2 regions of the Clostridium budayi genome follow, and region 2 is predicted to be linked to the other one. Evidence: riboswitches for the same ligand, from Rfam matches in the RefSeq annotation. Region 2 holds a riboswitch; the other holds the start of a gene.
The links. A riboswitch is a leader RNA that binds a small molecule or an ion and turns the genes downstream of it on or off. The one in region 2 is predicted to bind fluoride.

Region 1: linked by a shared signal. The riboswitch ahead of ACZ5TJ_RS08320 (voltage-gated chloride channel family protein) and the one ahead of ACZ5TJ_RS02250 (cation:proton antiporter) in region 2 are both predicted to bind fluoride.

The regions. Positions count from the first base shown of each region.
Region 1 is NZ_AP042456.1:1,742,357-1,746,186, reverse strand. It holds gene trpB (tryptophan synthase subunit beta) at 1-1,190, shown strand, start outside; fluoride riboswitch at 1,244-1,307, shown strand; gene ACZ5TJ_RS08320 (voltage-gated chloride channel family protein) at 1,375-2,688, shown strand; gene ACZ5TJ_RS08315 (hypothetical protein) at 2,806-2,994, opposite strand; gene ACZ5TJ_RS08310 (acetyl-CoA hydrolase/transferase family protein) at 3,010-3,830, opposite strand, start outside.
Region 2 is NZ_AP042456.1:473,866-477,695, forward strand. It holds gene ACZ5TJ_RS02240 (hypothetical protein) at 245-619, shown strand; partial or broken gene ACZ5TJ_RS02245 (cation diffusion facilitator family transporter) at 1,149-2,023, shown strand; fluoride riboswitch at 2,064-2,124, shown strand; partial or broken gene ACZ5TJ_RS02250 (cation:proton antiporter) at 2,187-3,362, shown strand; gene ACZ5TJ_RS02255 (MurR/RpiR family transcriptional regulator) at 3,433-3,830, shown strand, end outside.

The sequences.
Region 1 (3,830 bases), 1.3 Mb from region 2:
TTGAAGAAAGAAAAGGAATGTTTGGCGAGTTTGGAGGACAATTTGTAACAGATAATATAAAGAAGGCATTAGAAGAAATAGAAGAAAGTTATAAAAAATATATTAATGATGAAGAATTTAAGAAGGAATATTTATATTATTTAAAAGAGTATTCTGGAAGACCAACTCCTCTTTACTATGCAGAAAATATTAGTGAAGATATTGGATGTAAAATCTATCTTAAAAGAGAAGATTTAAATCATACAGGAGCACATAAAATAAATAATACAATAGGACAAATTCTTTTAGCTAAAAAGATGGGTAAAAAGAAAATAATAGCAGAAACCGGTGCAGGACAACATGGTGTTGCAACAGCTACAGTTTGTGCAAAATTTAATATGGAGTGCACTATATTTATGGGAGCTTGTGATATAGAAAGACAGGCACTTAATGTTAGAAAAATGAAACTACTTGGAGCAAATGTTATAAGTGCTGAAAGTGGAACTAAAACATTAAATGATGCAGTAAATGAAGCTTTTGAATATTTATCTAAACATTCGGATGAGTGTTATTATTTAATAGGTTCTGCTGTTGGACCAAGTCCATATCCTAGTATCGTTAGGGATTTTCAAAAAATAATAGGAGAAGAAGCAAAAAGACAAATAATAGAAAAGGAAGGACGATTACCAAATACTATAATAGCAGCAGTTGGAGGAGGTAGTAATGCAATAGGTATATTTAATGACTTTTTAAATGATAAGGATGTAAATTTAATTGGTATTGAAGGTGCAGGACTTGGACTTAATACTAAATATAATGCAGCAACTATAGCACTTGGTGAAAAAGGAATAGTACATGGTATGTTAACTTATGTATTAAAAGATGATGATGGAAATACTAGTGAAGCGTATTCTATATCAGCAGGTCTCGATTATCCAGCAGTAGGCCCAGAACATGCTTATTTATCAAATATTAAAAGAGTAAATTATTATAGTATTACGGATAAAGAAGCAATAAGAGATGGGGTTTTATATTTAACTAAAAAGGAAGGAATAATACCAGCATTAGAATCAGCTCATGCAGTTGCATATCTTAAAAAGTTAAAAGGAAAGGTTAAAGAAGACGATATTATAATAGTTAACTTATCTGGAAGAGGAGATAAGGATATGGACAATATAAATAAGTATTTAAATGATAATCCAAACTTATAAATATTATATTTATAAGTAGACAAGCTCAAAAATTTATGATAATATAGCAAAGTGTTTTTTTAGGCGATGGAGTTCGCCATTAACTGCTTTTAATAAGCTAATGACTCCTACAAATGGGGATAGGTATATCCTTATTTGTAGGAGTTTTTTTATTTTTCTAAAAATTTTATAAAGGAGACAGCAGATGGAAATTACAAAAACGAATTTTAAAGAAAAACTAAAAAGAAGTAGCACTATGGTTTTAGCATTCACTTGTTTTAAGTGGATAATAATGGGTACTTTAATAGGAGCAATTATTGGAGGCGTAATTGGAACGTTTTTAATTTCTTTAGAGAAAGCTACAGAATTTAGAACAAATAATTTTTGGATGGTTTTCTTACTTCCATTTGGAGGAGCATTAGTTGGTTTCTTATATTCAAAGTACGGTAAAAATGCGTCAAAAGGAAATAATTTAATAATTGAAAAAATAAATGAAAGTTGTGATAATGTACCACTTAGAATGGTTCCACTAGTGTATTTTGGTACTGTTGTAACTCATCTTTTTGGTGGTTCAGCAGGTAGAGAAGGAACTGGGGTACAAATAGGAGCAAGTATTGCTGAAAATGTAGGGAAATTATTTAAGGTAACTAAAGAAGAAAATAAAATTTTACTTATGACAGGAGTAAGTGGAGGATTTGCAGCAATTTTTGGAACACCACTTGCAGGTACTGTATTTGGACTTGAAGTAGCTGTTATAGGTAAGATGAGTTATGAAGCAATAATTCCAAGCTTTATTTCAAGTATTGTTGGAAATTTTGTTGTTTTAAAGATGGGAGTAACTCATGCCCATTATAGTGCAAGTACAATAGATGTTATTACACTACCTATAGTATTAAAAGTTATAGTTGCATCTATTTTATTTGGATTAACAAGTAAGTTATTTAGTGTATTAACTCATAAATTAAAAGCTATATTTTCAAAAACTTTTAAAAATGCACCATTAAAATCTTTTGTTGGTGGAATACTTGTAATTTTATTAGTATTTATAGTAGGAAGCGATAAATATTTAGGATTAAGTTTACCTTTAATATCAGATTCTTTTAATAAAATAGTATATCCATTAGATTTTTTAGGTAAATTAATATTTACATCATTAACTTTAGGTGCAGGTTATCAAGGTGGAGAAGTTACACCACTTTTTGTTATAGGATCAACTCTTGGAAATACATTATCTACAATACTTAATATATCACCATCTTTCTTAGCATCTCTTGGATTAATTGGAGTCTTTGCTGGTGCAACAAACACGCCAATAGCTTCATTTATATTAGGAATAGAAATGTTTGGTGCTGAAAATGCAATATATATGTTTATGGCATGTAGCATAAGTTATATTTTCTCAGGTCATACTGGAATATATACATCACAAAATATAGGCGTAAGTAAAAGTAATATAATAGTATTTAAAAGAAAGACAACTTTAAATAAAAGTAAAGAAAATTTAAGTATTGATTTGTAAATGAAAATAAACTAATAGATTACTGGTAATTGTTATTGGATCTTAAAATATAAATACATATAAAAATAAAATGCAGACTTAGAGGGAATAACTAAGTCTGCATTTTTCTTTAATTTATTATTCACCTATTACTTGTGATGCGTTATCTATTATATGATCTAAATAATCACAAGTGCCTTCTCCAAAGTATAACATTGCATCATCTTCGCATGATGAACTTTTAAGCATTAATTCTAGCATTTGAATGTGATGAGTTAAATTGTCTATTTTAAGAGCCATATTTTTGTTTGATTCTTTTTGATTCATAAATACACACATCCTTTATAAAATATTATTTTTTATAGCAAATTCTTTAAGTTCTTCTCTAAATTTAGGGTGAGCTATTTTTATTAAGCTTTCAGCCCTTTCCTTTATGCTTTTACCACATAAGCTTGCAATTCCATATTCAGTAACAATATAATCTACATCATTTCTAGAATAAGAAATAGCAGATCCTAAGTAATGTGATGGAGTTATTGTTGAAATAGTATCGTTTTTTGCAGTTGAATGAAGTGCAATAATTGATTTACCATTAGTACAAAGTCCGGCACCTACTCCTGTATCAGTTTGTCCACCTGTTCCACTATATTGATTAAGGCCGATACTTTCTGATGCACACTGACCAGTTAAATCAACAGCAAGAGCAGTATTTATAGATATCATCTTATTATTTTTACTTATTACGTATGGATCGTTTACATATGAGCATCTTTTTAATTCAACGCAAGGGTTATCATCTAAGAAGTCATAAAGTTTTTGGCTACCAAGAGCAAATGCACCTATAATTTTGTGAGGGTGAATAGTTTTTTTACTATTTGTAATTACTCCTTTATTAAATAAATCTACTATACCTTCAGTAATCATTTCAGTATGAACACCTAAATCTTTTTTGTTAGAAAGTGATTCTGCAACTGCATTTGGAATACTACCGATACCAAGTTGGATAGTTGAACCATCTTCTACTAATGAAGAAATATATTCTCCAATTACTAAATCCTTTTCAGATGGTTTAGAAGAAATAAGCTCATTTACTTTTGTTGTATTTTCTAATATATAATCAACCTCACTTATATGAACTTGTGTGTCTCCATGTACTCTAGGTA
Region 2 (3,830 bases):
CTTATAGTTGAACATGGACATTGAAAATTATTATTTTAGCAATTATCTTTAAAACTGCAACGTTCAAATGAATCTATCATTAGTTTTCCTCCTATTACTCTTAAAAATCATTATTTATATATACTATGTAAATATTAAAGGAATAGTTACAAGAATAAAGTAGAAAAGATAAGTAAATTGAATAAAAAATACATAAATGGTACAACTAAGGAAGTGATTTGTAAATGCAAGGGTAATGATTTAAATGAAAGTGCTCTTAACGATAGATTGGGATTATTTTATGCCTTATGTAGGTTGTTTCAATTTATCTTACTTAGAGAATAGGAGAAATATAGACAAGCATTGTTATAAGTTATATATAGAGAATAAACAATGTGGTATAGATATAACTAAAAAAATGGTTGTTGGGAAGGATAAAAATAATTTTTGGACAAACATAAAAAATATTTTTGATCTAAATAATATAGATAAAGTTATAGTTTCTGATTCTTATAAAGTAGCTTATGAATTGGCTAAAGTAGCTAAATGTGAAGAGGTATATAATTTTGATTCTCATACTGATTTAGGATATGGGGGGCGGAAAGTCTTAATTATGAAGTTAATTGTGCAAATTGGTTAGGAAAGTTACTTAATGATGGATTAGTAAAAAAGGCGAATATTATATTAAGCTCGTATACTAGTGAAAGAAAAGAATATTTTGATGAAATTAATAAAAGGTTTAATGTTTTATATAAAGATATTTGTGATATGAAGTCAAAAATAACAGTAGGTATATTGCACATTTGTAGGTCTGGTGCATGGACGACTCCTTGGTTTGACAATGAGTTTGATGAGTTTATTAATGAATTGAATATACAAATAGAATATAAAGAATATGTGGATAGGGAATGGAATGTTAATAATATTACCTTAGCTGATCAAATAGAATATTTATTGTTTGGTTAGAAGTATATATTTGTATTAAATATGTACTTTTTTAATGTACAAAAGGTACTAAAGTGTTATTTACAATTATTGTAATGATTTGCTATATCCTATATTAGTATCATATTTAGCTTATTTTAGTAAGTTGTCAATAAAAATTTGCATCTGTATAATAAAATTAGACAATACTAATTGAGGTGAGTAATATGAAAGTGGAAAAAAACATGTTGAAGTTTTCAGCAATAGGTTGTTTGTTTTTTGCTGCATTAGGATTAGGATGGGGAATAGTAATTAAGTCAAGCATGATTATGTTTGATGGTTTATATTCATTTATTAGATTATTTTTATCTATTTTAGCATTATGGATAACTAATTATATAAGTAAAAATGATTTTGAAAAGTTTCATTTTGGAAAGGGTATGTTAGAGCCAATAACTGTAGCTTTTAAATCTATAGTTTTAATAATAATGTGTAGTACTACTTTTACTAATGCAGTTAAAGAAGTGTTAGCAGGCGGAAATTACGTAGATACAAATATGGCTTTAGGATATTCAATAATAGCTACAGTTGGTTGTGCTGCTGTATATTTTGTTATAGCTAAAAAAGGAAAAAATTATCATCTGATATTTTAAATGCAGAAAGCAATCAATGGCTTATGGATACAATTTTAAGTGCTGCCGTACTTGTTGGATTTATGGTATCATTTCTTTTATCAAAAACTTCTTTGTCATATTTAACAGTATATGTAGATCCATTTATGGTTATAATATCATCTGTAATGTTTATTAGAGTTCCTGTAGTAGCGCTAATAAATAGTTTTAAGGAAATTGTTAATGTTAATGCAGATGAAGATATAAACAATAAAATATATACGATTGTAAAAGATATAGAAGAAGATTATAATTTTGAAGATTCTATTACAAGAGTAAGTAAGATTGGAAGAGAATTAAGAATCGAAATAGACCTTGTATTTAATGAGGAATCAAAATTGAATGAACTTAAAGAGATGGATAAAGTAAGAGAAAGAGTTTATAATAATATGTCTGGTATTAAACTAAAAAAATGGATGAATATAAATTTTACTGGAGATAAAAAGTGAGCTCTTTAGTTGACAGAAGATATTATAGATGATAGGATTAATAAAAAAAGGTGATGGAGTTCACCATTTAAATGCTATATGCTAATGACTCCTACAAAGTATAGATTAAATTTCTATATTTTGTAGGTTTTTTTATTGTAAAAAATTGTTTGGAGATTAAAGTATGATACTAAGTTTAGCAATAATAATTACATTGGGTCTTATATCTAACAAATTATTTAAGTTGATAAAGCTACCAGGGTTATTAGGAATGATTATATTTGGAGTTATAATTGGGCCTAATATGTTAAAATTAATTGATAAAGATATACTTGCTATATCGCTAGATTTAAGGAAGATAGCTTTACTAGTTATACTTTTAAGGGCTGGTTTTGGGATAAATAGAAATACATTAAATAAGATAGGTAAAACAGCATTAAAAATGAGTTTTTTACCATGTGTAATAGAAGGCTTTTTTATTGCTTTTGCTGGAAAGTACATATTAGGAATATCCTTTGTTGAAGCAGGTATGTTAGGATTTATAATTGCAGCAGTATCTCCTGCAGTTGTAGTACCTTAAATGCTTGAGTTGATTAATAAGGGTAAGGGAAATGATAGTGGAGTACCAACAATAATTTTAGCAGCATCATCTATAGATGATGTATTTGCAATAACTATATTTTCAACATTCTTAGGATTATATGGTGGAAGTGATATCAGTATTTCAGGAAAACTATTAGGTATACCTATATCGATATTATTGGGAGCTGGTATGGGGGGATTAATAGCTTTATTATTAATAAAAGTATTTAAAAGATTTCATTTAATAGATACAGAAAAAGTGTTAATAATACTTGCTGCAAGTATGTTGTTAACTAGCTTAGAGGAAATGCTTAAAAATATAGTTCCTATAGCTAGTCTTCTAGGTGTTATGGTTATTGGATTTATATTATTAGATAAGTATCCTAAAGTGGCTAATAGGTTATCAGAGAAGTTTAATAGAGTTTGGGTGTTAGCAGAAATATTATTATTTGTGTTGGTTGGAGCTCAAGTGGATTTTACGGTTATTGTACACTCTGGATTATTAGGGTTAATAGTTTTAATTATAGGATTAGTGGGAAGAAGTATAAGGCTATATATTTCTCTTATGGGAAGCAATCTTAATTTAAAAGAAAAGTTATTTTGTATAATTTCATTTATTCCTAAAGCAACAGTTCAAGCGGCTATGGGTGCAGTACCGCTTGCATCAGGAGTGGCTTTAGGAAATTTAATATTAGCTATTGCTGTTTTAGCAATAATAGTTACAGCACCACTTGGAGCTATAGGAATAAAATATTTTGGAGATAAGTGGATAAGTTAATTGTGAAATAAAATTTCTAATTGACAATTACATATGTGAAATTTTACAATTAATCTTAGGAGGGGAGAAAATGAGCTGTATATATAAAATAAGAGAAGGTATTGGAAGTTTTACAGATACAGAAGAAAAATTAGCGGATTATATTTTAAATAATAAAGATGAAGTGGTTATGTTAAGTGCTCAAGAGTTTGCAGATAGAGTAGATACATCAGCTGCTGCAGTAATACGATTTTCGAAAAAGGTTGGTTATAAAGGATTTACTGAATTGAAGGTTGAATTAGCAAAGGACAATAGTGAGTCTAATCAATATTTTGATGAAGTTATTAAAGAAGATGATGATGTTAAGGCTTTAGTAGAGAAAACATTAAATTTAAATTATCAAACATTACAAAAAACTTATAAATTGATAAATTATAGTGATTTAGAGCAAGCTATAGAGTATTTAATTAATTGTAATAATATATATTT